DNA from 2 places in the Rhizobium sp. 007 genome. Region 1 is predicted to be linked to the other one. Evidence: predicted binding sites of a transcription regulator. Region 1 holds the regulator's gene; the other holds the start of a gene.
The links. The regulator LexA, encoded in region 1, represses DNA repair genes until DNA is damaged. The targets are predictions, from matches to a motif close to TGTTCNNNNTGTGTTCNG.

Region 1 (16,086 bases):
ACGACACACGTGCCGGAATCGGGTTCGCCCGGCGACGGGGACGAGAAAAAAGGTAATGGGTGAAATGAAGGCTGGTTCAAGATTTTTGAACGCAGTATCGGCGGTTGCGCTGTCTGCAGGTATTGTTGCTTCGGGCGCAGGCGCAATTACAATCGTCTCTGCGACGGCTGCGGAAGCAGCGGTTATCCAGCGGATCGATGTACGTGGAGCGAGCCGCGTCGGCGCTGAGGCAGTCCGGTCCAATCTCACCATCGCCCCAGGCAGGAACTTCTCGAATACCGACATCGATGACTCGGTAAAGCAGCTCTACGGCACGGGGTACTTCTCCGATGTCAAAATCTCCGTCTCCGGCAGCACGCTGGTAGTGACCGTCGAGGAAGCCCAGCTCGTCAATCAGGTCGTTTTCAACGGCAATCGCAAGGTCAAGGACGACAAGCTGGCCTCGGTTGTACAGACGCATGCCTCCGGTCCCTACAACGATGCGCTGATCCAGGCCGATATCGCGGCGATCAAGGAAGCCTACGCGGCAACGGGCCGCAGCGAAGTGCAGGTCACGACGCAGGTCGTTCCGCTTGGCGAAGGTCGCGTCAACCTCGCTTTCGTCATCGATGAAGGCGACCGCACGAAGATCGCAGCCATCAATTTCGTGGGCAACAATGCCTACAGCACCGGTCGTCTAGCTGCCGTCATTAGCACCAAGCGCTCGAACTTCCTCTCGTTCCTGACCCGCAAGGACGTTTACAGCGAAGATCGCCTGCATGCCGACGAAGAGGCGCTGCGCCAGTTCTATTTCAACCGCGGCTATGCCGACTTCAAGATCATCTCTTCGGATGCTACTTTTGACGAAGCCACGAACAAGTACACGCTGACCTTCAATATCGAGGAAGGACCGCGTTACGACTTCGGTCCGGTAACCGTACAGTCGACCGTAGAAGGCGTAACCGGCGAGCAGCTTCAAGGCCTGGTAGTGACGCGTGAAGGCGAAGTCTACAGCGCCAAGGACGTCCAGAGGTCCATGGAAGCCATTTCGGATCAGGTTGCTTCGGCAGGCTATCCATTCGCCCGCGTGACGCCGCGCGGCAACCGCGACCTCGGCAACAATACGATCGGTGTCGAATACCTCGTCGACCAGGGCGAACGTGCCTACATCGAGCGCATCGAAATCCGCGGCAACAGCCGCACGCGCGATTACGTCATCCGCCGCGAATTCGACATGAGCGAAGGCGACGCCTTCAATCAGCAGATGATCACAAAGGCCAAGCGCCGTCTCGAAGCGCTCGGCTTCTTCTCGTCGGTGAATATCTCGACCGCGCCGGGCAGCTCGCCTGACCGCGTCGTTGTCATCGTCGATGTTCAGGATCAGTCGACGGGTTCGTTCGGTATCGGTGCCGGTTACGCCGCAGGCGGCGACGGTCTGATCCTGGAAGCGTCCATTGAAGAAAAGAACTTCCTGGGTCGCGGCCAGTATATCAGGGTTTCTGCCGGTGGCGGTGTCGAAGGCTCGCAGAGTTATGGTTTGAGCTTCACCGAGCCTTACTTCCTCGGTTATCGCCTTGCGACCGGTTTCGACCTCAATCACAGCGAAACCTCGAGCAACGATAATTACGACTATACCGAAGATAGCGTCGTTCTCCGCGCGACGGCGCCGATCACCGAGGATCTGGCGACGACGTTCCGCTACAACTTCAAGCGGATGAACTACGATGCCGACGGCAGCGATCTGAGCGATCTTTCGACACCCTATCAGGATCTTGTGAACGATGGACCTTGGATCCGTTCATCGATTTCCAATACGCTGACCTATAACACGCTCGACGACATGACGCTCCCGCGCGAGGGGATATACGCGACGTTGACGCAGGAAATTGCCGGCTTGGGTGGCGACTCGCAGTTTTACAAGATCTACGGGAAGGCGCGCTATTATCATCTGCTGGCTGACGATGCCGATATCATTGGATCTGTTGCGGCCGGTGCGGGCCATGTTGTCGGCCTCGGCAAAGACCTAAACATCTTCGACCAGTTCACATTGGGCAACAACGACATCCGCGGCTTCGAAAACAAGGGTATCGGTCCTCGCGTTGGTGGCGGACCGGATGATCCGCTCGGAGGAACGACTTATTTTACCGTCTCGGCGGAAGCGACCTTCCCGATGCCCGGATTCCCGCGTGACTTTGGTCTTCGTGGCGCGGTCTTCGCTGATGCGGGTACATTGTTTGGAAATGATGTTGACGTGAGTTCGCCAGAATTCGTGAGAGGCGATAGCGCAGCACTTCGTGCGTCCGTCGGTGTTGGCCTTGTCTGGCAATCGCCGTTCGGCGCGCTGCGCGTCGACTACGCGATCCCCGTCGTGAAGGAAGATTACGACCAAACACAGTACTTCAAGTTTGGCATCAACAACCAATTCTGATATCGGCAATCCAGAATCGAAAACTGGAGCTTTGCCGGTGGAGCAGAACAATTTCTTTCCGCCCCGCGACGGCGTCAAACTTTCAGAGTTGGCGCAATATCTCGGGGCGGAACTTGCCGACCCTGAAAATGGCGACATCCTTATCCGATCGGTGTCGCCGGTCAGCCGTGCGAAGGCCGGTGATCTTTGCTACATCATCTCACGCAGGAGCCGTGCCGAGCTTGAAACCTGTCGGGCGTCGGCAGTCCTTTGCGAGCCCGCGATAAGATCGGCGGTACCTCCTCATATTCCGGTTCTCTTGTCGAAGAACCCCCATGCCGCTTTTGCGATGGCAGGCGGGCATCTCCATCCGGCTGCTTTGAAGCCACTGGCAACAATGTCTTCGACGGCAGAGATCGCGGCGACTGCGGCGGTCGATCCGACGGCGCGGCTGGAACCGGGCGTGATCGTCGAGCCTTTGGCTGTCATCGGCGCGAATGCGGAAATCGGTCAGGGAACACGGATCGGCGCCGGCGCGCTTATCGGTCCCGGTGTCAAGATCGGCCGCGATTGCACGATCGCCGGCGGTGCCAGCGTGATATGCGCGCTCTTGGGCAATGGCGTGATCGTGCACAACGGTGCGTGTATTGGCCAGGATGGCTTCGGATATGCGCCAGGCCCCAGAGGCATGATCAAGATCGTTCAGATCGGCCGGGTCATCATCCAGGACAATGTCGAGATCGGCGCGAACACGACGATCGATCGCGGCACGATGGACGACACGGTCGTCGGCGAGGGAACGAAGATCGACAACCAGGTGCAGATAGGCCACAACGTCAGGATCGGGCGTCATTGCGCGATCGTTTCGCAGGTCGGCATCGCCGGCAGTGCGGTTATTGGAAACGGTGTGCAGATCGGCGGTCAGACTGGTATCAATGGCCATATTACGATTGGCGATGGCGTACAGATCGCGGCAAAGAGCGGCGTCATTCAGAGCATTCCTGCCGGTGAGCGTTATGGCGGCATTCCGGCACGTCCGGTAAAGGATTTTCTTCGAGAGTCGGCGGAGATAATGGCGCGCGCGAGCGCTCGGGCTCATAAAACGGGAGATCAAGAATGACTGAAGGGGTCAAGGAGACGCTTGCTTCGGCGGACATCATGGAGATCATGAAGCTTCTGCCGCATCGCTATCCGTTTTTGCTGGTCGACCGGATTATTGAGATCGATGGCGATGATTCCGCGATCGGCATCAAGAACGTCACTGCCAACGAGCCTCATTTCACCGGCCACTTTCCCGAGTCGCCGATCATGCCGGGTGTGCTGCTGATCGAAGGCATGGCGCAGACGGCGGGTGCGATCTGCGCGCGCAAGGATGGAACGAGCGGTAACCTCGTCTATTTCATGACCATCGACAATGCACGTTTCCGCAAGCCCGTCATCCCGGGCGATCGGGTCGAATTTCATGTGAAGAAGAAGAAGCAGCGCGGTAATATCTGGAAGTTCCATTGCGACGCCAAGGTCGACGGCGCATTGGCCGCGGAAGCTGATATCGGCGCGATGATTCTTCGTAAGGACGAGGCATGAGCACGATCGCAGGGAGCGCCCGCATCCATGCCATGGCCGTTGTCGAGGATGGCGCGGTCATCGGCGAAGGCGTGACCGTCGGTCCGTTTTGCCATGTCGGTCCGAAGGTTGTTCTTCATGACAATGCCGAACTGCTGGCGCATGTCGTGGTGACCGGCAGAACCGAGATCGGCAAAGGCACCCGGATTTTCCCGATGGCGGTCATCGGCGGCGACCCCCAGAGCGTGCACCATGGCGGCGAGGAGACGACGCTGACGGTGGGCGAGAATTGCACCATCCGCGAAGGCGTGACGATGAATACCGGCACCGCAGATTTCGGCGGCAAGACAATCGTCGGCGACAACAACCTGTTTCTCGCCAATTCTCATGTCGCCCATGACTGCCGTGTCGGCAATCACGTCATCATGTCGAACAATGTCATGCTCGCCGGGCATGTGACGATCGAGGATCGGGTCATTCTCGGCGGCGGATCGGCCGTGCATCAGTTCACGCGTGTCGGCCGCCAGGCCTTCGTCGGCGGCCTTTCGGCTGTCAGCTACGATGTCATTCCGTATGGGATGCTCAATGGAAATCCCGGTTTGCTGGGCGGTCTCAACGTTGTCGGCATGACGCGGGCCGGGATTGATCGCGCTGTCATCCATACGGTGCGGCGGGCTTACAAGGCGATTTTTGAAGGATCAGGTTCGATCCGCGACAACGCGGCAGCGATCCGCGACGAATATGCCGATTGCGAGCCGGTGATGCATATCCTCGATTTCATTGCCGCGGAAAGCGACCGCGCGCTGTCATCGCCGACGCGAGGACAGAAAGGCTGACCTTGTCTCCCGCCGGTGATACCGACAAAGGCCGTCTGGCGATCATTGCGGGAAACGGTCTTCTGCCGTCTTATGTCGCCGAGGCGGCGCGGGCAGCCGGCGAGGATCCATTCGTGATTTCGCTGAAGGGTGAACTTGACCGGTCATGGGAGGACTATGACCATGCAGTCATCGGCGTCGGTGATTTGTCGGCGCTGGCAGAAATTTTCAAGCGCAACAACATCACCCGCGTCGTCATGTCTGGCGGCGTTCGCCGTCGCCCCGAATGGCGGGAAGTGAGGCCAACCTGGCGGACGGTCGCAAAGATGCCGGGTGTGGTGCGTACGCTGCTTTCGGGCGGCGACGATACGGTGTTGCAGATGGTCATCAAGCTCATCGAAGACGACGGCCGGCGCGTCGTCGGCGCGCAGGATATTGCCCCCGACCTGCTGGCGGCTGTCGGGCCGATCGGCGTCATGTCGCCGGGGAATGACGACAAGATCGATATCCTGAAGGCGGCAGCAGCCGCCGAAGCGCTTGGTGCGCTCGATGTCGGGCAGGGCGCAGTCTCCGTCGGCGGACGCATCGTGGCGCTCGAAGGCGCGGAAGGGACCGACGGAATGCTTGAGCGCGTCGCATCGCTGCGTAGCGCCGGGCGTATATCGCCGCGCCGCCGTGGCGTGCTGGTCAAGCTCTGCAAGCCGCAGCAGGATGTCCGCGCCGACCTTCCGTCGATCGGCCTCTCCACGGTGACGAATGCCAAGGCGGCGGGCTTGGCGGGAATTGCAATCGAGGCGGGACGTGCTCTCGTGCTGGATCGCCAGGCTGTTATCAAGGCAGCCGACGAAGCCGGGCTTTTTGTCTGCGGGCTCGATCGCGGCCTACCGTCATGGGGGCTGTGATGAAGATCGCGATCGTGGCAGGCGAGGTTTCCGGAGACCTTCTCGGCGCCGATCTCGTGGCTGCACTGAAGCGCAGGCATGCCGGGATTGAACTTGTCGGCGTCGGCGGCGACGCGCTGGAGGCACAGGGGCTGAAGTCGCTCTTCGACTTCTCCGAGCTTTCGATTATGGGCGTCACACAGGTGCTTGGAAACTTGCCGAAGCTTGTCGCCCGCATCAGGCAGACGACGGCTGCAATCATTGCGGCAAAGCCCGATATTCTGATCGTCATCGACAGCCCGGATTTCACCCATCGCGTTGCCAAACGTGTTCGCGAAGCCCTGCCGGAACTCCCGGTCGTCAATTATGTCTGTCCCAGCGTTTGGGCGTGGAAGGAATATCGCGCCCAGCAGATGCTCGCTTATGTCGACCATGTGCTGGCCGTTCTGCCATTCGAGCCCGCGGTGATGGAGCAGCTCGGCGGACCGCAGACGACCTATGTCGGCCACCGGCTGACGGCGGATGCGGATTTGATTGCCGCCAGGCGCGGCCGGGCAGAAAAGCTCAAGACCGTCGCGGAGGGCCGGAAAACGATCATGCTGCTCCCGGGCTCGCGCTCGTCGGAGATCACAAAGCTGCTTCCCTATTTTCGCGATGCTGTCAATGAGCTCGTCGCCCGCGGTGGCACAATGCGGGTTCTCATGCCGACCGTCAGCCGCAGGGAATCGATGGTTCGCAACCTCGTGAAGGACTGGGAAACGAAACCGGAGATCCTGACTGGCAATGAACAGAAATGGCGGGCTTTCGCGGAGGCCGATGCGGCAATGGCTGCCTCGGGGACTGTCATCCTCGAGCTTGCACTTACAGGCGTGCCGACAGTCTCAGTCTATAAGACAGACTGGATCATCACTATGATGACGCGGCGCATCAAGACGTGGACGGGAGCAATCCCTAATCTGATCGCCGACTATGCCGTCGTCCCGGAATACATCAACGAGGTCGTTCGTGGCGCGAGCCTGGCGCGCTGGATGGAACGCCTTTCCAGCGACACGCTCCAGCGGCGCGCAATGCTCGAAGGTTTCGACCTTGTCTGGCAGCGCATGCAGACGGAAAAGCCGCCGGGCGAGAAAGCGGCGGATATCGTTCTCGACATTCTGGACAAGAAAAAACCCGGCCGTCTCTGACCGGGTTTTTTTCGGGCGGAAGCGGCTTAGCGCTTCGAAACCGGAACGTAGTCGCGCAGCGGTTCGCCGATATAGAGCTGGCGCGGACGGCCGATGCGCTGCTGTGGATCCTCGATCATCTCGTTCCACTGGGCGATCCAGCCGACCGTGCGGGCCAACGCAAAGAGCACCGTGAACATCGTCGTGGGGAAGCCCAGCGCCTTCAGCGTGATGCCGGAATAGAAGTCGATGTTCGGGTAGAGCTTCTTTTCGATGAAGTATTCGTCGGTCAGCGCGATGCGTTCCAGCTCCATCGCGACTTCGAGAAGCGGATCGTCCTTGTGACCGAGTTCGGCGAGAACCTCGTGCGTCGTCTTCTGCATGATCTTGGCGCGCGGATCGTAGTTCTTGTAGACACGGTGACCGAAGCCCATGAGGCGGAACGGGTCATTCTTGTCCTTGGCGCGGGCGATATATTCCGGAATGCGCTCGACCGAGCCGATTTCCGAAAGCATGTTGAGCGCCGCCTCGTTGGCACCGCCATGAGCCGGGCCCCAAAGGCAGGCAATGCCGGCCGCGATGCATGCGAACGGGTTGGCGCCCGAAGAGCCGGCGAGGCGAACCGTCGAGGTCGAGGCGTTCTGCTCGTGATCGGCGTGCAGGATGAAGATACGGTCCATGGCGCGCGAGAGGACCGGGTTCACGACATATTCTTCGCACGGTACCGCGAAGCACATGCGCAGGAAGTTCGAGGCGTAGTCGAGATCGTTCTTCGGATAAACGAACGGCTGGCCGATATAGTACTTGTAGGCCATGGCCGCGATAGTCGGCATCTTGGCTATCATGCGCAGGCTTGCGACCATGCGCTGATGCGGATCGGTGATGTCTGTCGAGTCGTGGTAGAAGGCAGACAGAGCGCCGACACAGCCGCACATGACGGCCATCGGATGGGCGTCGCGGCGGAAGCCGGTGAAGAAGCGAGACATCTGCTCGTGCACCATGGTGTGATGCGTGACGCGGTAGTCGAAATCCTTCTTCTGGGCAGCCGTCGGCAATTCGCCGTAAAGCAGCAGATAGCAGACTTCCAGGAAGTCGCCATGTTCGGCAAGCTGTTCGATCGGGTAGCCGCGATGCAGCAGAATGCCTTCATCGCCGTCGATATAGGTGATCTTCGATTCACAGGAAGCGGTCGAGGTGAAACCAGGATCGTACGTGAAGGAACCGGTGTTTTTATAGAGTGCACCAATATCGATGACATCCGGACCGATCGTTCCGCTTTTCACGGAAAGATTGGCGGTTTTGTCGCCGATTTTGATTGTTGCGCTTTGATCCGTCATGCTGATCCTCCAAACTGGCGGCGGCGCCATAAAAGCGCCATAGGGTTAAGCGTCCTCTCCGATAGCTATATGATCACGGCGCCAATGCCAAGTTACCGTGGCGCCATTTTGTGCATCGCAGTATCAACTTTTAGACACTCCTGCGATGCCGGAGGCGCATAGCGGAAGCCAATGATTTAATTCGGCTTTTGCAATCCAATTTTTTGGACTTTTTTCAATCGATTATTGTTGCTGAAACGCCCTCAGGGCTGCATTCTGGTTGTATTCATAGGGTGTCAGCGGGCTGGGTGCATGCCGGAGTTGAAAACGGCCGAGCTGCGCATTTCCGCTTCAGCAGATGTCGCGGACAAGCAGTGTGCGCGCTTCCCGGCTTGCGCTTTTGGAATGCGGGAAGAAGCCTTTGGCAAAAGCAGAGCTCTCGCCCGTCAATAGCCACCGTTCAGTCCCGTAGCCACCGATCAGTCATTGTGGCTGCATACCCAAGGCTTTCGGCCTGCAAATGGCAAGCTAAGGAGCCGCTCAGGGCACACGCCTGCGCTTTGCGACGGTTTTTTCGGGCTTGGGGCGGCGATCTGGTTTGCGTCCGGCACGAACGTTGCGCTCAGCGCTTTGGCTTTGACCGATCGCAGCCGTGAGGGCGCTGCGACCCGCGAAAGACGGAGGGAAAGCGAAATTTTCACCGGAGCAGCAGGAAGAGGCAAGAAATGCGATGCGGAACGGTGCCACGCCCGGCTTGCGATGCCGCGGACATCGTCGTCACGCTGGCAAGGCTGCGGTTCGGCGCCTGCCGATGCGGCGCAGTGCATTTCGCGAATGAAACCTTGCGGAAAACCGGCGCCGTACCGTGCTTTGGACAACCGCCTTCGAGAAACTCGATCGCCCCTAGAGCCGCCACGCCTATGAGTGGCGCGCCGTCGCCTTTGCCGGCGACGCGCTGCCGGTCAATGGTAGCGGCGGATAAGGCCGACGAGCTTACCCTGAACCTTTACGCGATCCGGTCCAAAGATGCGCGTCTCGTAGGCGGGGTTCGCCGCTTCCAGCGCGATGGACGCACCCTTGCGTCGGAACCGCTTCAGCGTCGCTTCCTCGTCATCGACCAGTGCCACGACAATGTCGCCGGGATTGGCGGTGTTGGTGTTGCGGATGATGACCGTGTCGCCATCGAAGATGCCAGCATCGATCATCGAATCGCCCTTGACCTCAAGCGCGTAGTGTTCGCCGGAGCCGAGCATATCGGCCGGAACGTTGATGTCGTGCGTGTTGTTCTGGATCGCCGAGATCGGCACGCCTGCCGCAATACGGCCCATGACGGGAACCGAAATGGAGCTGGTATTGTCTTCGTTCGCCGGCTTCGGCGCGGCGGCAGCAGGCTGCGGCTTGCCGAGGCTGCCCTCGATGACGCTCGGCGAAAAGCCGCGGCGGGGCTGGATGCTCGGGCTGTAGGCTTCCGGCAGCTTGATCACTTCAAGCGCGCGGGCGCGATTCGGTAGGCGACGAATGAAACCGCGCTCTTCCAAAGCGGTAATCAGCCGGTGGATGCCGGATTTGGACGCGAGATCCAGCGCATCCTTCATTTCGTCGAACGATGGCGGAACGCCGGATTCCTTCATACGCTCATGAATGAAGAGGAGAAGCTCCTGTTGTTTGCGTGTCAGCATCGAAGTTTAACCCCAAATTCGTGAAACAAAGCCAGAACGGACACTATATGTTCCATATGTGTTCCGCAAGTACCTAAATTTTCGTAAAACTTCGTCTCAACTGCGTTCATTTTTGGAAACTTTTGTTTGCCGGATCAGCGCTTTCAGCTTGCATTGACCACATAGCGGCACACATCTTCAGCACATTAAATGGAGACCTGACGCCATGCTGCATCCGTTGGATCATCTTGTTCTACCGGTCACCAACATCGATCTCGCGCGGGAGCGGCTGGGACGATTGGGGTTCACGGTTGCCGCCGAGGGCCGTCATCCTTTCGGCACGGTGAATGCTTGCGTTTTTTTCGCCGACAAGACCTATCTCGAGCCGCTTGGTGTCGCGAGCGCGAAAGAATGTGAAGAATCAGTGCGGCACGGAAACGTCTTTGTGGCGCGCGACCAGGCCTTTCGTTTCCGGTGCGGCAATGACGGATTCTCTGCGGCCGCATTCAGCACGGAGGACGCGGACGCCGACCATGCTCATTTCGTTCGTGCGAGAAAGAGCGGCGGCGCCATGTTGGAGTTTTCGCGCCTGATCAAGATGCCGGACGGGTCGCAATCGACAGGCACTTTCAAGCTTGCCTTTGCCGCCGATCTTCGGGTGCCGGATTTCTTCCTCTTTGACTGCCAGCGCATCAACGCCTTTCCGGCCGATCGGAGCGCGCTGGAAAAGCATGCGAACGGTGCAACCGGTATCTCGGAGATGGTGCTAAGCGCGCCCGAGCCTGAAGCCTTCGGCTCGTTCCTTCAGTTGGCCGTGTCTACGACGGAAATCGAGCGGACACCGTTTGGCGTGGCGATCGCGGCAGCGAATGCCAGGATCAGTCTTCTGTCGCCGGAAGGGATGGAGGCTTATTTCGATTCGGTGCCGTTATCCGTGGATAAGGGGCTAAGAGGCAGCGCTGTCGTTTTCCGCACCACCGATCTTGCCGTGACAGAAGCGCTTTTGGCTGATAACGGGATGCCCTATACACGCAAGAACAACAGAGTCCTGGTGAAGCCTGCGCCCGGCCAAGGTGCGATCTTCGCCTTCGAGGAGATCCGATGAGCAATACGAATTCCGAAGTCGCAGTCGGCGAAGGTGCCGGCCGCGTCGTATTTTCAAACAGTGGCAGGCTGTCGCTGATCGCCGGCGCATGCGAAATGGAGAGCCGCGACCATGCCTTCATGGTTGCGGGCACGCTCAAGGAGCTTTGCGGCAAGCTCGGCATCGGGCTCGTTTACAAGACCTCCTTCGACAAGGCGAACCGCTCTTCGCTGTCGAGCAAACGCGGTATCGGTCTAGAGAAGGGCTTGGAAGTCTTCGCCGACCTCAAGAAGGAACTCGGCATTCCGGTTCTGACAGATATCCATTCGGAAGAGCAATGCGCGCTGGTCGCCGAGGTCGTGGACGTTCTGCAGATCCCGGCCTTCCTCTCCCGTCAGACGGACCTGCTTGTCGCAGCCGCGAAGACCGGCCGTGTCATCAACGTCAAGAAGGGCCAGTTTCTCGCTCCCTGGGACATGAAGAATGTTCTCGCCAAGCTAAATCAGAGCGGCAATTCGAATGTTCTGCTTTGTGAGCGTGGCGCGTCCTTCGGTTACAATACGCTGGTCTCGGACATGCGCTCGTTGCCGATCATGGCGGCCATGGGGGCTCCGGTCATTTTCGATGCGACCCATTCCGTACAACAGCCCGGCGGCCAGGGCACGACGTCGGGCGGGGAGCGCCAGTTCGTCGAGACGCTGGCGCGGGCGGCAGTTGCGGTCGGAGTTGCAGGTGTCTTCATCGAGACCCACCAGGATCCGGACAATGCCCCCTGCGACGGCCCAAACATGGTGTATTTGAACGACATGCCGCGGCTTCTGGAAAAGCTGCTGGCCCTCGACGCCGTCGCCAAGGCGGCCTGATACTGGCGGAAGGTGCCCGCCGTCAACCGGCGAGCGCCATCCTTTGGCTTGAGTACGACCGCGTTGCGGCGGACGCCGTTACGTCGTCGAGAAGGAAACGGGCCAGCAGGTGATTGAGGTGTATCGCCTCGTCACCGAGCTCGCGGCAGGCGGCACTTGTCTGTTCAACCATCGCCGCGTTCTGCTGCGTGACGCTGTCCATAGTGTTGACGGCGGCGTTGACTTCCAGGAGAGCGGTCGTTTGTTCGGTGGAGGAACGCACGATCGACTCGATCAGCGCGGTGACCTTCAGAACCTGCTGATCGATATTGCTGAGCGCTTCACCGGTGCGGTTGACCAAGGCAACGCCGGCCGAAACCTGGCTGGAAGACGTCTCGATCAGCTGCTTGATTTCCTTTGCCAGATTGGCGGAGCGGCCGGCAAGGTCGCGCACTTCCTGTGCAACGACCGCAAAACCCTTTCCGGCCTCGCCCGCGCGGGCGGCTTCCACGCCGGCATTGAGCGCGAGCAGGTTGGTCTGGAAGGCGATTTCGTCGATGACGTTGATGATATCGCCGATCTGCGCAGATGATGTCTCGATCTTCTCCATCGCAGCGACCGCCTCGTGCACGACGGTTGCCGAATAGCTGGCGCTTTCCTTCGTCGCCCTCATCATCACGTTGGCTTCATTGGCCCGTTCCGACGAGTTCTTGACGGTGACCGTGATCTGGTCGAGCGCCGAGGCCGCCTGCTCCAGCGAGGCGGCTTGATGCTCTGTTCGCCGGGCCAGATCGTTTGTGCTCGATGCGATTTCGCCGGAGCCGGTCCTTACTACATTCGTCACGGTCGAAATTTCCCTCATTGCCTCAGAAAGCGTGCGGACGCTCGAATTGAACTGCTCGCGCAGCTTCTCGTAGGCTGCGTCGAAAGGCTCGCTAAGCTGGACCGTGAGATCGCCGCCGGAGAGCCGTTCCAGGCCGCGGCTCAGGCTGGCGATGACGCCCTCGCGGACGGCTTCCTCGTCTGCCTTGGCAGCGGCAAGCGCCGCATCGCGCTGTGCTTGGGCCTGACATTCGGCATCCTGGCGCGCACGGATATTGTTCCGCTCTTCGGCGGATTCGCGGAAGACGGTGACGGCGCGCGCCATCTCCCCGATCTCGTCGGCCCGGCGGCTGAAGGGCACATCCTTCGAATAGTCGCCGCCAGCAAGGATGGCCATATAGTCGCGCATCCCCGAGAGCGGCACGATGGCGCGGCGGCGGAAGACGTAAAGGCCGCCAAGAAGCAGGCAAAGCGAGACTGCGGCAGCCGCGAGCGTGATAGCCGAAAGGATGCGTGTCTGTTCGGCGGCGTCCTTTTCAGCGGACGCCAGGAAGGTGTTCGCCATATCGACGAGTTCGTTGACGGCGTTTTCATGGATATGGAAATTCGTCGCAAGCTTTTCGAAGGACGCCGGAATGACTGCGGAGTCATTCTTGACAATGGCCGGCGCGAGTTCCTCCTGCATCACCTTCCAGAACACGCCGCCTTTGACAAGGACATCGTTCAAGAGCTTCTGCTTAAGGTCCGAGCTGAGCGCGGTCGCCAGCCAATATTTGCGGCGGTCCTCGTAGGCGGGTTTCAGGACATGTTCGATGCGCTCGACGTTCTTCTTGGCAACGTCGGGGCGCTGCACCGCTTCGAGCGCAAGCATGTAAGACTCAACGAGGTAGAGGGGCGGCGGCAGGATATCGGCGACGAGATCCTTGCCGTAGATGATTTGCTTGTACATCTCGCCGTTCACCCGCAGCTTATTGAAGGCATAATTCTGTATGCCGATCGAAGCGATCAATCCCGCGGCGACGACCATCGCGAAGATAGCAAGGCTGCGTGCAATATTGAGTTTCATCCTGCGCCCCATGAATTGAATAGCGAACAGATGCTGTTCGTTTGAAATTATTCTGGAATTTCCGAGGGGACCTGAAATCGTGAAGGTCCGTATATCAGGCGGATTTGGACCGCACGAGGAATCGCATCATGCAATACTACTTGCCGGAGAGCGGGGCAGTATTTCCTCAATGAGTATTAATCATAATATTGATTGGTTACTGACCGATAAATTTACAACCAGATCGAAAGTGACGGGTGTCATTTCAAAACCTGAGGTTCCGAAACGCCTGAGCAAGCTCTCGGCAGGGATCGATGGGGTGCGAGCGGCTTCTTCAAAAGCCTGACATATTCGGGCTATAGGCCATGCCATGCCGTGTGTCGTCGGTGTGGCATTGTAATTTGCGTGCCTTCGATTAAACAGGCTTCGAACGATTTATCACCCACCGAGCAGGAAGAGATCATGACTGCAATTACCGACATTATCGCCCGCGAGATTCTCGACAGCCGTGGCAATCCGACCGTTGAAGTCGATGTCTATCTCGAAGACGGCAGTATGGGCCGTGCGGCTGTGCCGTCCGGCGCCTCGACCGGTGCGCACGAGGCCGTCGAAGTTCGCGACGGCGGCAAGCGCTATCTCGGCAAGGGTGTTGAAAAGGCCGTCGAGGCTGCCAACACGGAAATCTTCGACGCGATCGGCGGCATCGATGCCGAGAACCAGATCCAGATCGACAACATCATGATCGAACTGGACGGCACGGCGAACAAGTCCCGCCTCGGCGCCAATGCCATCCTCGGCGTATCGCTCGCCGTCGCCAAGGCTGCCGCCCAGGCTGCCGGCCTGCCGCTCTATCGCTACGTTGGGGGCGCGAGCGCGCATCTGCTGCCGGTTCCGATGATGAACATCATCAACGGCGGCGCGCATGCCGACAATCCGATCGACTTCCAGGAGTTCATGATCATGCCGGTCGGCGCCGATTCGATCCGCGAAGCGGTTCGCATGGGCTCGGAAGTCTTCCACGTCCTCAAGAAGGAGCTTTCGGCCCAGGGGCACAACACCAATGTCGGCGACGAGGGCGGATTCGCGCCGGGCCTGAAGAGCGCGCCCGAAGCGCTCGATTTCATCATGAAGTCGATCGAGAAAGCCGGCTACAAGCCGGGCGATGACATCTGCCTCGGTCTCGATTGCGCTTCGACGGAGTTCTTCAAGGACGGCAAGTATGTTCTCGAAGGAGAGGGCCGCACGCTTGAATCGGGCGCCATGGCTGAATACCTCGCCGATCTCGCCGGCAAGTACCCGATCATCTCGATCGAGGACGGCATGGCTGAAGACGATTGGGACGGCTGGAAAGCCCTGACGGACCTCGCAGGCAAGAAGGTGCAGCTGGTGGGCGACGATCTTTTCGTCACCAACTCGGAGCGCCTGCGCGACGGCATCCGCATGGGTGTCGCCAACTCGATCCTCGTGAAGGTCAACCAGATCGGATCGCTGACCGAAACGCTCGACGCCGTCAACACCGCGCACAAGGCAGCCTATACCGCCGTCATGTCGCACCGCTCGGGCGAGACCGAAGACTCCACGATCGCCGATCTCGCCGTCGCGACCAACTGCGGTCAGATCAAGACCGGCTCGCTGTCGCGCTCCGACCGTCTGGCGAAGTACAACCAGCTGATCCGCATCGAAGAGGGCCTTGGCCCGCAGGCTCGCTACGCCGGCCGCTCGATCATCCGTGGCTGATAGCCTTTAAAAATCAGATCCTTGAAACCCGCGCTTCACCGGCGCGGGTTTTTTGTTGCTCTAAATTCATAGTCAACGGACGGTTAATCTCTCAGGCGTAGGCTCGCTCAATAGGTAATGCGTTTGAGAGCATGTGTGCGTATGTGGACAAAGCATCATAAGAAGAGAAAGATCGGCCGGTTCGTCATTCCGGCCATGACGGTCGCTTTTCTCTCCTATTTCGGTTATCACTGCATTCACGGCGACTATGGTCTCCGGGCCACGGAAGGCTTCGAGAAGCGCCGAATTGCGCGCGAGCGTGAGCTTGCGGTCTTGAAGGCGAAACGCGAACATCTGGAGCAGCAAGTCGCGCTGTTGAGCGATGGCTCGCTCGACAAGGACATGCTGGACGAAAAAGCCCGCTATCAATTGAACATGTCGCGGGCCGACGAAATCGTCATATTCAATTCCTACGCCAATTAACCGGAAATAGGTTAATTGGCAATTCTGTAGCTTTATCAATTATTTAAAGCAGAATACGTGCCATGCATTTATGGCATTGCTGTGGCCAAATTTCTTCCCTATGGTACGCGCCACCTAAGAAACGACAAACCCATAGGGAGGGTTGAATGGCGCCGCGAAAGACCGCGACCGTTTCCAGCCGCAAAACCAGCGCAAAACCTCAGAGCAAGCAATCGAATGGCGGGGCTATCGCCGATTTCGACCGCAATACCGAACTTAAGGCCTATCGCGAAATGCTGCTCATCCGCCGTTTCGAGGAAAAGGCAGGCCAGC
Region 2 (16,086 bases), 650 kb from region 1:
AACGGCAGGTTCAGGATGTCGGCATGCCGCACCGAAGCCTTGGTGATGCCCGCCCTGTCGAGATTGGCGCGGGCGACGCTCAGCATGTCACGGCTGGCATCGACGCCGATCGCCCGGCGATAGAGCCCGGAAAGCAGCTCCAGCATGCGGCCGGTCCCCGTGCCGAGATCGAGCAGCGAATAGACCGGCTGGTTACCGAGCAGCTTGATGACCGCGGCATCCACCTCTTCGTCGGCGGCGTGGAGGCGCCGAAGCTCGTCCCATTCGGCGGCGTTGCGGCTGAAATAGGCCTGCGCCCGCTCTGCCCGCTGACGCTTCACGGCTAAAAGCCGCTCGCCATCGCGCAGGATCACCGGGTCGTTCTGGGACGCGTGTGTTAGCAGCACGCGCACCAGCGCCGCCGCCTTGCCGTCCTGCCTCAGCCGGAAATAGGCCCAGGCACCCTCCTGATAGCGATCGATGAGGTCGGCCTCACCGAGCAGCTTCAGATGCCGCGAAATGCGAGGCTGAGACTGTCCGAGAATTTCCGTAAGATCGGTCACCGTCAGGTCGCCGGCGGCAAGAAGCGCGAGAAGCCGCAGGCGCGTCGGCTCACCGGCCGCCTTCAAGACGTCCACCAGCGCATCCAATCCAAGCCTCACAGCTTCAGCCATATCCCGACCCAATCAACATATAAAGATATCTTTATGTGATTTGAGAAGGCCTGGCAAGCAGGAATCCGCTCTGTTCACGAAATTCACTGCTCTGAAAGCGACCGGCAAAAATACAAAAACCCCGGCGCTTGCCGGGGCTTCCGATCCAAGAGACGGCGCTGACGATCAGCGCGTCAGGCGCTTGTAGGTCACCCGCTTCGGATTGACCGAATCCACGCCGAGGCGGCGCATCTTGTCCTGCTCGTAATCTTCGAAGTTGCCTTCGAACCATTCGACATGGCTGTCGCCTTCGAAGGCGAGGATATGCGTTGCAAGCCGGTCGAGGAACATGCGGTCGTGGCTGATGATAACGGCGCAGCCAGCGAAGTTTTCGAGCGCGTCCTCGAGCGCGGCCAGCGTTTCCGTATCGAGATCGTTGGTCGGTTCGTCGAGGAGGATGACGTTGCCGCCGGCCTTCAGCATCTTGGCAAGATGGACGCGGTTGCGCTGGCCGCCGGAAAGCGTGCCGACCTTCTGCTGCTGGTCGCCGCCCTTGAAGTTGAAAGCGCCGCAATAGGCGCGCGAATTCACTTCGTGCTTGCCGAGCTTGATGATGTCGTTGCCGGCGGAGATCTCTTCCCAAACGGTCTTGTTGCCGTTGAGCGCATCACGGCTCTGGTCGACATAGCCGAGATCGACGGTATCGCCGATGCGGATTTCGCCGCTGTCGGGCTTTTCCTGGCCGGTGATCATGCGAAAGAGCGTCGTCTTGCCGGCACCGTTCGGGCCGATGACGCCGACGATGCCGCCCGGCGGCAGCTTGAAGCTCAGGTTCTCGATCAGGACGGTATCGCCATATCCCTTGGTGAGGTTCTCGGCCTCGATGACGACCTGGCCGAGACGCTCACCGACCGGGATGACGATCTGGGAGTCGCCGGGACGGCGGTCGGCAGCTGCCGCCACCAGTTCGTCATAAGCGCGGATACGCGCCTTCGACTTTGCCTGACGCGCTTTCGGGCTGGAGGCAATCCATTCCTGCTCACGAGACAGAGCCTTCTGGCGGGAGGCTTCTTCGCGGCCCTCCTGCTGCATGCGCTTCGCTTTCGCTTGCAGATAAGCCGAATAATTGCCCTCATAGGGAATGCCGCGGCCGCGGTCGAGCTCGAGGATCCAGCCGGTGACATTGTCCAGGAAGTAGCGGTCGTGGGTGATCATTAGCACGGAACCCGGATATTCGCGCAGGTGCTTTTCGAGCCAGGCGATCGTCTCGGCGTCGAGGTGGTTCGTCGGTTCATCGAGGAGCAGCAGGTCCGGCTGGGCAAGCAGCAGGCGGCAGAGCGCCACGCGGCGCTTTTCGCCGCCCGAAAGATTGTCGACCGAAGCATCGCCCGGCGGGCAGCGCAGCGCGTCCATCGCCATCTCGACCTGGTTTTCCAGGTCCCAGAGGTTCTGGCTGTCGATGATGTCCTGGAGCTTCGCACCCTCTTCCGCCGTCTCGTCGGAATAGTTCATCATCAGCTCGTTGTAGCGGTCGAGGATCGCCTTCTTGGAGGCCACACCTTCCATGACGTTTTCGAGCACCGTCTTCGACGCATCGAGCTGCGGCTCCTGCGCCAGGAAGCCGAGCGTTGCGCCCTCGGCGAGCCAGGCTTCGCCGGTATATTCCTTGTCGAGGCCGGCCATGATGCGCAGGACGGTGGACTTACCGGCGCCGTTCGGGCCGAGGATACCGATCTTGGCGTCGGGGTAGAAGGAAAGGTGGATGTTCTCCAGCACCTTCTTGTTGCCATAGGCCTTGTTGAGGCCGGCCATATGATAGATGAACTGACGTGCCATTATGCGCTGCTCCGGGCGGAAACTTGAAAACCGTGGCCGCTATGTAGGCGAAAGCCGGCTTTCGGGCAACGCCGAAACCGGCTTTCTCTACGGCAATCGATTTGGTTCCGTTCGAAAAGCAAGGGATTTGCCTGATCTCGTCAGGCTTTCCGCCCAGTCGCATGAAATAGCCGAGCCATCGCACGGTATGGGTCACGAAGCGAAGCAGCGCGCTCAAGCGCGATGAGCTCGGCGGCGAGCGCGCCGTCAAAGGTCTGCTCGTCAAGATGATCGGAAAACACGCGGACCCCTCGCCATTGGCAGTCGGCAAAGCCACAGGCCCCCATTTGCTGAACAACCGCCGAAGGATCGTCACCGCGCGTTCTAATTCCAAGGTTGCCGATGCTGGCTGCCGCGCCGGTTTCGATCAGTTCCCTTGCCGTCGCGTAGTCTCCACGCAGCGCTTGCCGGAAACCGCCAGAGAGTGCGTTTTTCGTCAAGATGCTAAGCAGCCCGCCGCGTTTCACATGGCTTGCCAATTTTCGGATGGCAGCGGCACTGTCGTCCAAGTACATCAGTACGCCATGGCAGCAAACTGCATCGAAGAGATGTTCTGATGCGAAATCGGTGATGTCGCGCAGCGCAAACTCAAGCCGGCTGCGCACTTGCTCCGGCAGCTCTGCCTTGCGCAGATTTGCCCGGCGCAGCATTTCAGGCGAAGCGTCAATGCCGAGAACTCTAAAACCGGCTTCGGATAGACGCGCGGATATCTCGCCATCGCCGCACCCCATATCCAGAACCGTTCCGCCGGCAGACGTGAGGCCGGCCACGACTTCGAACACCAGCTCGTGACGTATTTTGCCGCGTATCCCAGCCGAGTATCTCTGGTAGGCGTCCCCCACGCTTCCGAAGTCATCCAGCCGCATCGTTCTCCCACCCCGCTTCGAGCCGTGCTCCAGTCCCGAACCTCGCGACAAACTCTCAGAACCCCGCAGCGTCGACAACACCTTCGTCGCAGCCGAAGGAGGTGCGGCCGGCGTTTTGCATGAGTTTTGCAAGCCCCGCACCGGCGCCGGCGGCCGAGCCCGCATCCTCCGACAGCCCGATCGTCAGCTCGCTGATCACGCGGACGCCGCCCGCGCGCCGGCAGCTCATCTTCACACGCTCGCCAGCGCCCGCCCCGAAGCTCTTGTCGAAAGCCGTCTTGATCTGATCGGCCTTGACGGTCTTGCCGACATTCGCGGCAAAGAGGTCGCGCACCGCCGAGCCGTTGAGGTCATCCATCAGGCGGATCGCCACGCCGAAATAATCGTCGGCGCTCATCTTCGTGCAGGTGCCGTGCTTCGTCCATTCATGACGTTCGAGGCCCGATTGCGTTCCGGGCATGGCCTTTGCAAGGGCTGACGCATTCTCAACCGTCAGCTTGACCTCCGGCAGCTTTTGCCAATCGCCTTCTTTGTCGACTGCCTGCAAGTCCTTCGATACACCGCAATAGTTCTGCCGCAGCGGCCACAGGCCGTGCAGCGAGAAATTCGTCGCGTCGAAGCGCTCCTTCGTCTGGCTGCTGCATTCCGGCTTCCTTTGGTTTGTCTGGCAGAATGCCGGCTGCCAACTTGCGGCAAGGATGAAGCGCGTTCCCCCTTCGCCTTCCTGGGCAACCGCAAAGCCAGCCAAAACCATTGACAGAACAAACGCCATCCAGCGCAGAAACACCCTGCTCATCGCCACTCCCCGCAGACAGAACAATTCAGGAACAAGTAAGCACGAAGCCCAAAACCCTGCAACCCTCACTCGCAGGAAATTCCACTGCAAACATGCGCCGGGATGTTGCATTTGGCTCGCGATCTGCTCTGTTGCAGCGGGAGGATGGAATGTTTTCGCAGACACAATGGCTTAAGACGCCCGAGGCGACGCTCGCCTTTCATCATGAGGCAGCCAGCGGTGGCCCGCGCGGCATCGTGCTGATCTCCCACGGACTTGCTGAACATTCGAAGCGCTACGCAGGCTTTGCCAAGGCGATGGCCGGGCGCGACTATCATGTCTATGCGCACGACCACCGGGGCCACGGCGAGACGGTGGCCGACGGCGCGCCGATCGGCCAGTTCGCCCGCCGCAACGGCGTGCAGCAGGTTCTTGCCGACATGGTCGCCATGCGGGACTATGCGGCAGGGTTCCATCCAAACCTTCCCGTGATCCTCTTCGGCCACTCCATGGGCGGGCTGATCGCGCTCAACGCTGCAGTAACCTATCCGGAAAAATTCGGTGCCCTCGCCGTGTGGAATTCGAACTTCGCTGTCGGTCTGACAGGCCGGGCCGCGCAAGCCATCCTGCTTGCCGAGAAAGCCCTGAAAGGTTCCGACGTTCCGAGCGGCCTGCTGCCGAAGCTCACCTTCGACACCTGGGGCAAATCCATCCCCGGCCACCGGACGGAATTTGACTGGCTCTCCCGCGATCCGGCCGAAGTCGACAAATATATCGCCGATCCGCTCTGCGGCTTCGATGCTTCCGTTTCGCTCTGGCTCGACATATTCGAACTCACCTTTCGCGCGCCGCAGAAGCGGCATCTCGACAGGCTGCGAAGGAACCTGCCAATCCACCTCGTCGGCGGCGGAAGGGATCCAGCGACCGATTTCGGAAAAGCGGTGATGTGGCTGTCAAACCATTTGAAACGGCACGGTTTCTCCCGTATCACGGCCGAAATATATCAGGAGAAGCGGCACGAGACGCTGAACGAGATCGGCGCCGAAGCGGCGATTTCGGCCTTTGCCGATTGGTGCGATGAAGCAACCGCAAGATCCTGACCAGCGGACCGGAAATGAACAGCGCAATAACGAAGAATAGCTCCTCCGAAGTCAGCATGGGCCTGATGCTCATGTTTATTTCGGTGCTCGTATCGCCTCTGATCGATATTTTCTCCAAGCTTGCCATCACGACGATTCCGTCTGCGGAGATCACCGCAGCACGTTTTGCCATACAGGCTCTCTGCATGCTTCCGATCGTGATCTGGCGCAAAAAACTGACGGATTCGTCATGGAGGCAGAGCCTCTTCCACGCGATCCGCGGCGCCATCATTACCATTTCGATGATCTCGTTCGTCACCACGCTGAAATACATGGCGGTCGCAGATGCGATCGCGATCTTCTTCGTCGAACCCATCATCCTCACCATTCTGAGCAGCCTATTTCTCGGCGAGACGATCGGCTGGCGGCGCTACACAGCCTGCGGCGTCGGTTTCTTCGGCGCGATACTGGTCATTCAGCCGAGCTTCCAGGAAGTCGGCTACGTGGCGCTGTTGCCGGTCGTCAGCGCAGTCTGCATCGCCATCTCCGCAATGATGAACAGGGCGCTGGCGCAGCGCGAGGACCCGTGGGTGATGCAGTTTCACATGGGCTTGTGGGGTCTGCTCTTTTGCGGTGTCCTGCTTTTCTTCGCCCGTGGAAGCGGCTCGGATGTGTTCGAACCGGTAATGCCAACCATGATAGGCCTCGTCTGGCTCCTCGGCGTCGGCGTAACGGCCGCGATCGCCAGCATCCTCGGCGTCTATGCCTACCGCTCCGCACCCGCCTCCACTTTGGCGCCGCTGCAATATTTCGAGATCGTCTCGGCCACGATCTTCGCATGGCTGGTTTTCGGCGATTTTCCCGACGCCATCAAATGGCTGGGCATTCTCATCATCATCGCATCCGGACTTTACATCATCTGGCGCGAGCGCCGCTTTGCATCCAAACCCGTATCCGATACATCTGAGGCAACGCGGGCACCATGATCCGTTCTTGGGAGGAACATGACGGACAGTCGTAAGAAACCGCCGCTTGCCGGCATCAGGGTGATCGAGCTCGCCCGCGTCCTGGCAGGCCCCTGGGCCGGGCAGATGTTGGCCGATCTCGGCGCAGACGTCATCAAGGTCGAAAATCCGGACGGCGGCGACGATACGCGGCAATGGGGGCCTCCCTTCGTCGAGGGCGGCGACGGCGAAAACCTTTCAGCTGCCTATTATCACTCCGCCAATCGCAACAAGCGCTCTGTCACGGCCGATTTGAAGACCGAGGAAGGCCAGTCGCTGGTGCGACGGCTCGCGGCAACGGCCGATGTCCTGATCGAGAATTTCAAGCTCGGCGGCCTCGTCAAGTACGGCCTCGACTATGAGAGCCTGCGCAAGATCAATCCGAAGCTCGTCTACTGCTCCATCACCGGCTTCGGCCAGTCTGGCCCCTATGCCAGCCTCGCGGGCTATGATTACATCGTCCAGGGCATGTCCGGCTTCATGTCGATCACCGGCGAGCCGGATCGCCAGCCGATGAAAGCAGGCGTCGCCATCGCCGATATCTTCACCGGCATCTATGCCGTGGCGGCGATCGAGGCAGCCCTCATCCATGCGCTGAAAACCGGTGAAGGCCAGCTTGTCGATATGGCGCTGCTCGACGTGCAATCCGCCGTGCTCGCCAATCAAAACATGAACTATCTGGTCTCCGGCCGCGCGCCGGCGCGGCTCGGAAATGCCCATCCGAATATCTCTCCTTATGAGGTCGTGCCGAGCGCGGACGGTTACCTGATCCTTGCCGTCGGCAATGACAACCAGTTCCGGCGTCTCTGCGTGATCCTCGGCCTCGATGGCATCGCCGGCGACGAGCGCTTTTCGACCAACAAGGCCCGCGTCGTCAACCGCGACGAGGTGCGCCGCCTGATCTCGACCGAGACGTTGAAATGGCAAAAAGCCGACTTGCTGAAAGCCTGCGAAGAAAATGCCGTGCCAGCCGGCGCGATCAACACGATCGAGGAGATGTTCGCCGATCCGCAGATAAAGGCGCGCGGACTGCGCATCGATCTGCCGGATGCGGCAGGAAACGTGATCCCCGGCGTGAGGACGCCGGTTGTGCTCTCCGAAACGCCCCTGCGTTACGAGAGGCCGGGCCCTCGGCTGGGCGAGCATCAGGAAGAGGTTCTGGCTGAGCTCGAGGCATTGGAGCGCGCCGAACGGGAGGGGAAATCCGCACTATGAAGAAGACCGGCGGCGAGCTGATTGTCGAAGCGCTGAAGGCAAACGGGGTCAAGCGACTTTCCTGCGTGCCCGGGGAAAGCTTCCTCGCCGTGCTGGACGCGCTTTATGACACCGATATCGAAGTGATCGTCTGCCGTCAGGAAGGCGGTGCCGCGATGATGGCCGATTGCTGGGGCCGGCTCACCGGCGAACCCGGCATCTGTATGGTCACCCGCGGGCCTGGCGCCACCAACGCCACGGCGGGCCTGCATATCGCCAGGCAGGATTCGATCCCGATGATCCTCTTCATCGGTCAGGTCCAGCGCGATGCCCGCGAGCGCGAAGCCTTCCAGGAGGTCGAGTTCCGCCGCGCGCTGACCGAATATGCCAAATGGGTCGGCGAAATCGACGATGCGGCGCGCATTCCCGAATTCGTGACCCGCGCCTTTGCCATTGCCACCTCCGGCAGGCCCGGGCCTGTCGCGCTGTCACTGCCCGAGGACATGTTGCGCGACGAAGTAGACGCGCCGCGCGCGAAGCCTTATGCCCGCGTTCCCGCTCATCCCGGGCGCCGTCAGGTCGACGATTTCTACATGCGGCTGCTGAAGGCCGAACGGCCGATGGTCATACTCGGCGGCACACGCTGGGATGCAGATGCGGTTGCCGATTTCCGCGTCTTTGCCGAACGCTTCAAGCTGCCGGTCGGCTGTTCCTTCCGCCGCCAGATGCTCTTCGATCACCTTAGCCCGGGCTATGCCGGTGATGTCGGCATCGGCATCAATCCGGTGCTGGCCAAGGAGATCAAGGAGAGCGATTTGCTCATCCTGCTCGGCGCCCGGATGTCGGAAATGCCGTCGTCAGGCTATACGCTGGTCGACGTCCCCTACCCGGCGCAATCGCTCGTCCACATCTATCCCGACCCGTCCGAACTTGGCCGCATCTACCGTCCGGACCTTGCGATCTGCGCATCGCCGCAGGACTTCGTCGCCGCCCTTACCGATCTCGAAGCGCCTGCCGAACCGCGCTGGGCGGAACGGACGCAGCATATGCACCAAGCCTATCTTGCCTGGTCGAGGCCGCCGCAAACGGGCCCCGGCGCCGTTCACATGGGACCGATCATGGAATGGATCGAGGGCAACACGAAGGCCGACACGATCTTCACCAATGGTGCCGGCAACTATGCCACCTGGCTGCACCGCTTCCATCGCTTCAGGCAGTTCAATACGCAGGCGGCCCCCACATCCGGCTCGATGGGTTACGGCCTGCCGGCTGCCGTGGCCGCCAAGCGGCTTTTTCCGGAGCGCGAAGTCATCTGCTTTGCCGGCGACGGCTGCTTCCTGATGCACGGGCAGGAATTCGCCACCGCCGTCCGCTACGACCTCCCAATCATCTCTCTCGTCATCAACAACGGCATCTACGGCACGATCCGCATGCATCAGGAACGTGACTATCCCGGCCGTGTCAGCGGTACGGATCTCACCAATCCGGATTTCGCGGCCCTTGCCCGCGCCTATGGCGGCCATGGTGAAACGGTGGAGAAAACCGAGGACTTCGCGCCTGCTTTTGAGCGGGCCCGCGCCAGCGGCAAGCCTTCGATCATCGAGGTGAAGCTCGATCCCGAGGCGATCACGCCGACACGCACGCTTACCGAAATCGCGCAAACAAAAAGCCGGTGAGCGAACCCACCGGCTTTGAACCTGGCAAATGGCGCCGATCTTAGTCGATTGCGGCGATGACGATGAACTCGACCTTGTACTTCGGTGCGGCGAGCTTGGCCTCGCTGGTGGCGCGTGCCGGCGTGTTCTTCGGGTCGACCCAGGCTTCCCAGGCAGCATTCATTTCCGCAAAGTAGGAAATGTCGGAGAGATAGATCAGCGTCTGCAGAATCTTCGACTTGCTGGAACCTGCAGCAGCAAGCAGACGATCGACTTCGGCAAGCGCCGACTTGCACTGATCGGTCACGGTCTCGCCTTCGCCGACCTGACCGGCGAGATAGACGGTGTTGCCGTGGATGACCGCGCCGCTCATGCGGGCGCCGACGTCGATACGCTTGATGCTCATGATGTTCTCCTGAGTTTTATGAAATAAAGGGCACGGCCGAAAGCCGCGCCAAAAGATCAGCCGCGAATATGATGGGTCTTCTGATAGATCGCGGTAGAGCGTGCGCCGGAACGGCAATAGCCGAGCATCGGGCGCGGAAATTCGTCGAGTGCGTCGACCATGCCTTGCACGGCTTCCTCCGTCACGCCCATCGCGCCGACGGGCACATGCGCGATGTCGAGGCCGAGTTCCTTGGCGCGGGCTTCGATCACCGAAAACGGCGTCTGGTCCGGGCTTTCCTGGTCCGGGCGATGGCAGACGATCGACTTGAAGCCCATCGCCTTGATCTGGTCGAGATCTTCCAGCGTGATCTGGCCGGATACCGAATATTCGTCGTCGATCTGGCGGATGTCCATCGCGCGTTCCTCCTGAAAATCAATGGCAGAAGCTCTACGATGCGGGACCGGAAGCGTCAACAACAGTTCGCTCAGAGGAAGGCGAAGCGAAGCCCATAGCTGCGGCTCTCGCCCGGCTGCAGCATGTTGAACTCGCCGCCTGCTTGAAGCTCGCGACGCGAGACCCAGCGATGCGAAACCGGTTCGATGCCGAAAACGTCCGCCGGCGTCTTCTGGTTCCGCCAGACCTGCAGGTGCGGCAGCGTATCCGCGCGGAAACGCACGCACAGCGTCTTGCCGCTTGCGGCTTTCATCGGACCGAGCCGGACTTCGGCAAAGCCATCCGTCACGGCCGGGGCCTCGACGCAAAAGAGGCCGCCAAGCTCTTCGCCGAAGGTCCATGGAAAACCACCGCCTTCGAGCATCGTCCCTTCCAGGCGCGTACCGGCATCGAGCCATTTGCCGCCGGTATTCATGTGGTACATCAGGAAGGTCGGCACCGCCTGATCGCTGGTGTTGACGACCCTGTCGTCCAGCGAGACCTCCCCCGTCGCGCCGTCGATGCGCCAAAGCCGTTCGATCCGCTGCGGCAATCCTTCGACGGTAACGATATCGATGTGGGCGCAGCACTCGGCATTGCCGTTTTCGAATTTGGTCCAGAGAACCTTGGCCGGATGACCGGAGGCCGAACCGTGCAGCGGGTAGACCTTGCCATCCGTGCGCCCCCTGATCGGCTCGCGATGGCGGATATGATCCGGACCGCAGGTGAAGAGAAAGCCTTCGAGCGAGTGGTCGATACGCGAATCGCCGTCGTCAGGAATGGCGCGCTTCGGCGCGATATCGACGCCGTCGACGATGCATCCGCCGATATCCATCACCGATGTTTCGTCCAGCATCAGGCGCGGCCCCTTGGCGGCGGCAAACTCGATCATTGCAATTCCTCCCGATCTTAAAGCTGCCGTAGGGTTAGGATCCGTCCGCACATACGTCAATCGCGGCAAACCTGTTGCGCACAACCGGCGATGCGCCATGGAACCCGCTTGCCAAACCAAACGTTTTGCCTCAGGCAGAAAGCACGGTAATTTTCATCTTTTCTTTAGTACGAATTCATAAATTCCACACTAGCGTCAAAATTCGCAGGTGTGTGTCGGCCAAATCACTGTTCGAGGTGTAAGACGTGAATCGCTTTTTGAAATCGGGGATGTCCCTCGCCGCAGTCGTGCTGGCCCTTGCCGCTGCCGCACCGGTTGCCGACGCGCAGCAGTACGGCCGCCGCCAGCGCGATGTCGTGATGGTGACTCCCGACGGTGCGATCATCGATTACATTCCGCCAGGCGCCGACGTCTATTATTCGCGGGATCGCAACGGCAACCGCGTCCTGCTCGATGGTTACGGCAACGTCGTCGCGACGGAAATGCGCGGCAGCGGCTATTATCCGCGCCCCCCTGCCCGCGAAGCCCATAACAATGACCCCTACTACCCGGACAACAGCTACGGCAGCACGCGTTATGTGGAGCGCGGCGCCGTGACCGGCTCGATCCCGCGCGATGCGGAAATCCAGCGCGATCCACTTTACGATCAGCCCTATCCGGATGCCAACGGGGAAAGCTACCCGCAGAACGAGGACTATGCGTCGATTGAACCGGATCAGCCGTTCCCGGGCGACATGCAACCGAAGCTGCCCTCAGAACCGGTCATCACGCTCCAGGGAAAATCGAAGCCTGAGATCGTCGCCATCCAGGTCTTCCTCGACCGCGCGGGCGTTTCTCCGGGCGTCATCGATGGCCACATGGGGTCCAACGTCACCAAGGCGATCTATGCCTATGAGCAGATGACCGGCGAAAAGCTCGACCCCAACAATACCGAAGCGATCCTCGAGCAGCTGCGCCTGTCGGGCGGATTACCCGTCACCAGCTACACGATCACGCCGGCAGATGCCGCCGGGCCTTATGTGGCCGCGATTCCGGAAGACTACTCGCAAAAGGCGCTTCTGCCTTCGATGGCCTACACCTCGACGACCGAAATGCTTGCCGAGCGCTTCCACATGGACGAAGCCTTCCTCAGGGAAATGAACCCGGGCGCAGACTTCACCGTGCCCGGCACGATCATCAAGGTCGTCAATGCCGGGCAAGCCAAGACCGGCGCCGTCGCGAAGATTCTCGCGGACAAGGCCAAGAAGCAGGTCTTCGCCTATGACGCTGCTGGAAATCTCGTCGCCGCCTATCCCGCCTCGATCGGCTCCAGCGATACCCCTTCGCCCTCCGGCCTCGTCAACGTGGAACGCGTCGCTCTGAACCCCGGCTATACCTACAACCCGAAGATCAACTTCCAGCAGGGCGCAAACGACCGCATCCTGAATATCCCACCTGGCCCGAACGGTCCCGTCGGCACGGTCTGGATCGCCCTTTCAAGGCCGACCTACGGCATTCACGGCACGCCGGAACCATCCAAGATCGGCCGCACCCAGAGCCACGGCTGCATCCGTCTGACGAACTGGGATGCCACGGAGCTCGCCAAGATGGTAAGGCCCGGCGTGACAGTCGAGTTCGTCGATTGAATCCGCTGCCCCTCCGCCTGCCGGCACCTTTTCACCTTTCTGACGGGGAGAAGGGAGATATGCGGCATCTTCTCCGTTTCTCCTGGCCATTTCGCGAGCGGTTCCTCGCGCCGTTCACCGGGAGATGGTTAGGGTGAGCGCGTCCGCCACGACACAAGTTTGAGCCGAGCCCAAACAAAAAAACCGCCGGATCGCTCCGGCGGTCGGTTCAAATCATCCCCAATATTCAAGCCGCCGAACGGATCAGTGGTCCGGTTGTCCGGGCGCAAGCGGCTAGCTTGGCCGGCACCTTGCGAATGATTTCCTCGGCAAAACAGAGCGCATTCTCGCAGGCCTTCTCCAGATTGGAAACCCGCATCGGGTCCATATCGTGCAGCGTGCCGCCGCAATCGAAGATGTCGCGGAATGCCGCACGCTCGATGATCGCCGTATCGAGGACCGGAACGTTCCGCTCGTTGAGCAGCGCCTTGACGAGTTGCAGTGCACGGGTGGTCACCATTGAATTGACACGGGTAAGCACCACCGAATGGCCGATCTTGATGCCCGCCTTCTCATCCAGATACTGCAGCAATTCCAGCACCTGCGCCCCGCCGCGCGCATCCATGGCACAGCCCTGGATCGGGATCAGCACATGGTCGGAGAGGCCGATTGCGGTGGCCAGCAGCGGATTGCGGGCGCCCGGCAGGTCGATGATAAAGTAGTCCGTGGAATGCTTGTTCTCGCTGATGTGCTGCGGAAGCGAGGCGGACGTCACGAAGTCGATGACCTGAATATTCGCCACATGGCCGGAAATCTCGTGCCAGCGGGAAATCCAGTGCTGAGGATCGGCATCGAGAATGGTGATGCGGTAACCTTTGCGGGCAAGTTCCGTCGCGAGCAGAAGGACGGCCGTGGTCTTGCCTGCCCCGCCCTTGGTGTTTGCAAATGTGATGACTGGCATGTTCGATCCTCGAAGGGAAATATCGCGAGCCGGATATCGCTCTCTTTGCGCACTTTCGGCTTCATCGTGCGGTTAACGTATCCTTTCCGATGATGGTTAACAAAATCCAAACAAACGCGCCGAAATTGCAGCCCGCATTTTTCACATCCCTAAAAGTTGGGATGCCGGAAAACGAAAAAAAGCCCGGAAAGCTTGGGCTTTCCGGGCAAGTTTTGACGGTCCGCCTTTTTGATCAGAAGCAGTCTTTGAAAAGCGTCTTGGTATTTTCGAGCGTCATCGGGACGGGATTGCCGCCCGCGCTCGGGTCTTCGATTGCCATCGCCGAGAGCGCGTCGATCCGGTCCGGTGCGATTCCCATGGCCGAAAGGCTTTCCGGAACCCCGAGTTCAAAGCGAAGCTTCAGCACGTAATCATAGAAACCGTCGAAGCCGCCGGAGATGCCGAGATAGGCCGCAGCGCGTGCGATCTTCTCTTCGATCGCTGCGCGGTTGAAGCGCAGCACCGCCGGCATCACGACGGCATTGGTCATGCCGTGATGCGTGTTGTAGACGGCGCCGATCGGATGCGACAGCGCATGGATGGCGCCGAGGCCCTTCTGGAAGGCGACAGCGCCCATGGCGGCAGCCGCCATCATGTTGGCGCGGGCTTCGAGGTCGGTCCCTTCCTTATAGGCACGTGGCAGGAATTCCTTGACGAGGCGCATGCCTTCCAGCGCGATACCGGCAGACATCGGATGATAGAAGGGCGAGGAATAGGCTTCCAGGCAATGCGCAAAAGCATCCATGCCGGTCCCGGCGGTGATGATCTTCGGCATGCCGACGGTCAGCTCCGGATCGGCAATGACGACGCCCGGCAGGAATTTTGGATGGAAGATGATCTTCTTTACATGCGTTGTGGAATTGGTGATGACGCTGGCGCGGCCGACTTCCGAGCCAGTGCCGGCCGTCGTCGGCACCGCAACGATCGGCGCAATGCCCTCGACGCTCGCACGCGTCCACCAGTCCCCAATATCCTCGAAATCCCAGACCGGACGCGTCTGGCCGGCCATGAAGGCGACGCACTTGCCGAGATCGAGGCCCGAACCGCCACCGAAGGCGACGACGCCGTCATGGCCGCCGTCCTTGAAAGCCTTCACGCCGGCATCGAGGTTCATCTCGTTCGGGTTCGGATCGACGTCTGCGAAGATCGCGCGGCCGAGGCCTGCATCTTCCAGGATGTCGAGCGCATTCTTGGTAATCGCCATCGAGGCCAGGCCGCGATCGGTAATCAGCAGCGGCTTCTTCATGCCAAGGCTCTTGCAGGCGTCCGCCAGCTCCTTGATGCGGCCGCGGCCGAGCTTGACGGCTGTCGGATAGCTCCAGTTGGCTGTGATATTGCTGCTGCTCATGCTGTGACTTTCTTGAGGTGATAAGATTTCGGGCGCGTCAGATTGTGGAAGCCAATGATCGACAGCGAGCCGCCGCGGCCGGTTTCCTTGACGCCGGTCCAGCAAAGCGCCGGATCGAGGTAATCGGCACGGTTCATGAAGACGGTGCCGGTTTCGATTTCGCGGCCGAGCCGTCCTGCCCGCTCAGGGTCCTTCGTCCAGAGCGAAGCCGTCAGCCCGTACTGGCTGTCGTTCATCAGCGCGATGGCTTCGGCATCGTTCTTGACCTTCATGATGCCGACGGCCGGGCCGAAGGTTTCTTCGCGCATGAAGGCCATCGAGTGATCGACATTGACCAGAATCTGCGGCGCGAGATAGGCTCCGCCGTCATCTTGCGGGAAGAGCTTCGGATCGATTAGCGTCCTGGCACCCTTCGAGACGGCATCGGCGATCTGCTCGCGCACGACTTTGGCGAAACGCTTGTTGGCCATTGGACCGAGCGAGGTTTCCGGATCGAGCGGATTGCCGAGTTTGTAATTGGAAACCCAGGCGACCGACTTCTCGACGAAGCTGTCATAGAGCGACTCGTGCACATAGATACGCTCGATGCCGCAGCAGCATTGGCCGGAATTGTAGGTCGCGCCATCCATCAGCGTATCGACGGCCGCATCGAGATCGGCGTCTTCCATGACGTAGCCCGGATCCTTGCCGCCGAGCTCGAGGCCGAGGCCTGTAAAGGTGCCGGCTGCAGCCCGCTCCATGGAACGCCCACCTTCGACCGAACCCGTGAAGTTGATGAAATTGAAGCTTCCTGCCGCAATCAGCGCCGAGGTCGTTTCGTGATCGAGGAACACGTTCTGGAAGACATCCTCCGGAACACCTGCCTCGACAAAAGCCTGAACCAGCCGCTCGCCCACCAGAAGCGTCTGCGATGCGTGTTTCAGGATAACGGTATTGCCTGCCATCAGCGCCGGAGCGATGGTGTTGATCGCCGTCATATAAGGGTAGTTCCACGGGGCGATCACGAAAACGACGCCATGCGCTTCACGCTCGATACGGCGCTCGAACTTGTCGCTCTCTTCGACAACAAGCGGCGCCAGCGCGTCGGCAGCGATCGACGCGACATAGTTGGAACGCTCGTTGAAGCCCCGATATTCGCCGCCATACTTGACCGGCCGACCCATCTGCCAGGCGAGCTCCGGCACGACGAGATCGGACATCTCGTTGAGCCGCGCGACGCCTTTGAGCACAAGCTGCACGCGCTCCTCCAGCGGCCGCTTCGCCCAGGCCGTCTGCGCCTTGCGGGCGCGGGCGACAACGTCCTTAGCCGCCTCTAGCGAGAGCGCCGAGCGCTCTGCGAAAA

Region 2: a site for LexA is predicted at 4,186-4,203, ahead of ISN39_RS10865 (ribonuclease). Genes of this name have one in related genera too.

What each region holds. Positions count from the first base shown of each region.
Region 1 is NZ_CP064187.1:1,492,237-1,508,322, forward strand. Features, by position in the region: gene bamA (outer membrane protein assembly factor BamA) at 65-2,407, shown strand; gene lpxD (UDP-3-O-(3-hydroxymyristoyl)glucosamine N-acyltransferase) at 2,445-3,506, shown strand; gene fabZ (3-hydroxyacyl-ACP dehydratase FabZ) at 3,503-3,970, shown strand; gene lpxA (acyl-ACP--UDP-N-acetylglucosamine O-acyltransferase) at 3,967-4,785, shown strand; gene ISN39_RS07590 (LpxI family protein) at 4,788-5,666, shown strand; gene lpxB (lipid-A-disaccharide synthase) at 5,666-6,829, shown strand; gene gltA (citrate synthase) at 6,856-8,145, opposite strand; gene lexA (transcriptional repressor LexA) at 9,087-9,803, opposite strand; gene ISN39_RS07610 (VOC family protein) at 10,009-10,887, shown strand; gene kdsA (3-deoxy-8-phosphooctulonate synthase) at 10,884-11,729, shown strand; gene ISN39_RS07620 (HAMP domain-containing methyl-accepting chemotaxis protein) at 11,752-13,596, opposite strand; gene ISN39_RS07625 (hypothetical protein) at 13,676-13,921, shown strand; gene eno (phosphopyruvate hydratase) at 14,038-15,312, shown strand; gene ISN39_RS07635 (septum formation initiator family protein) at 15,454-15,774, shown strand; gene pdhA (pyruvate dehydrogenase (acetyl-transferring) E1 component subunit alpha) at 15,921-16,086, shown strand, end outside.
Region 2 is NZ_CP064187.1:2,140,811-2,156,896, forward strand. Features, by position in the region: gene ISN39_RS10850 (metalloregulator ArsR/SmtB family transcription factor) at 1-653, opposite strand, end outside; gene ettA (energy-dependent translational throttle protein EttA) at 819-2,468, opposite strand; gene ISN39_RS10860 (methyltransferase) at 2,609-3,373, opposite strand; gene ISN39_RS10865 (ribonuclease) at 3,429-4,169, opposite strand; gene ISN39_RS10870 (alpha/beta hydrolase) at 4,319-5,248, shown strand; gene ISN39_RS10875 (DMT family transporter) at 5,263-6,213, shown strand; gene ISN39_RS10880 (CaiB/BaiF CoA-transferase family protein) at 6,232-7,446, shown strand; gene ISN39_RS10885 (thiamine pyrophosphate-binding protein) at 7,443-9,101, shown strand; gene ISN39_RS10890 (RidA family protein) at 9,142-9,486, opposite strand; gene ISN39_RS10895 (TIGR01244 family sulfur transferase) at 9,543-9,881, opposite strand; gene ISN39_RS10900 (DUF4432 family protein) at 9,953-10,792, opposite strand; gene ISN39_RS10905 (L,D-transpeptidase) at 11,038-12,417, shown strand; gene ISN39_RS10910 (ParA family protein) at 12,644-13,357, opposite strand; gene ISN39_RS10915 (iron-containing alcohol dehydrogenase) at 13,590-14,744, opposite strand; gene ISN39_RS10920 (aldehyde dehydrogenase family protein) at 14,741-16,086, opposite strand, start outside.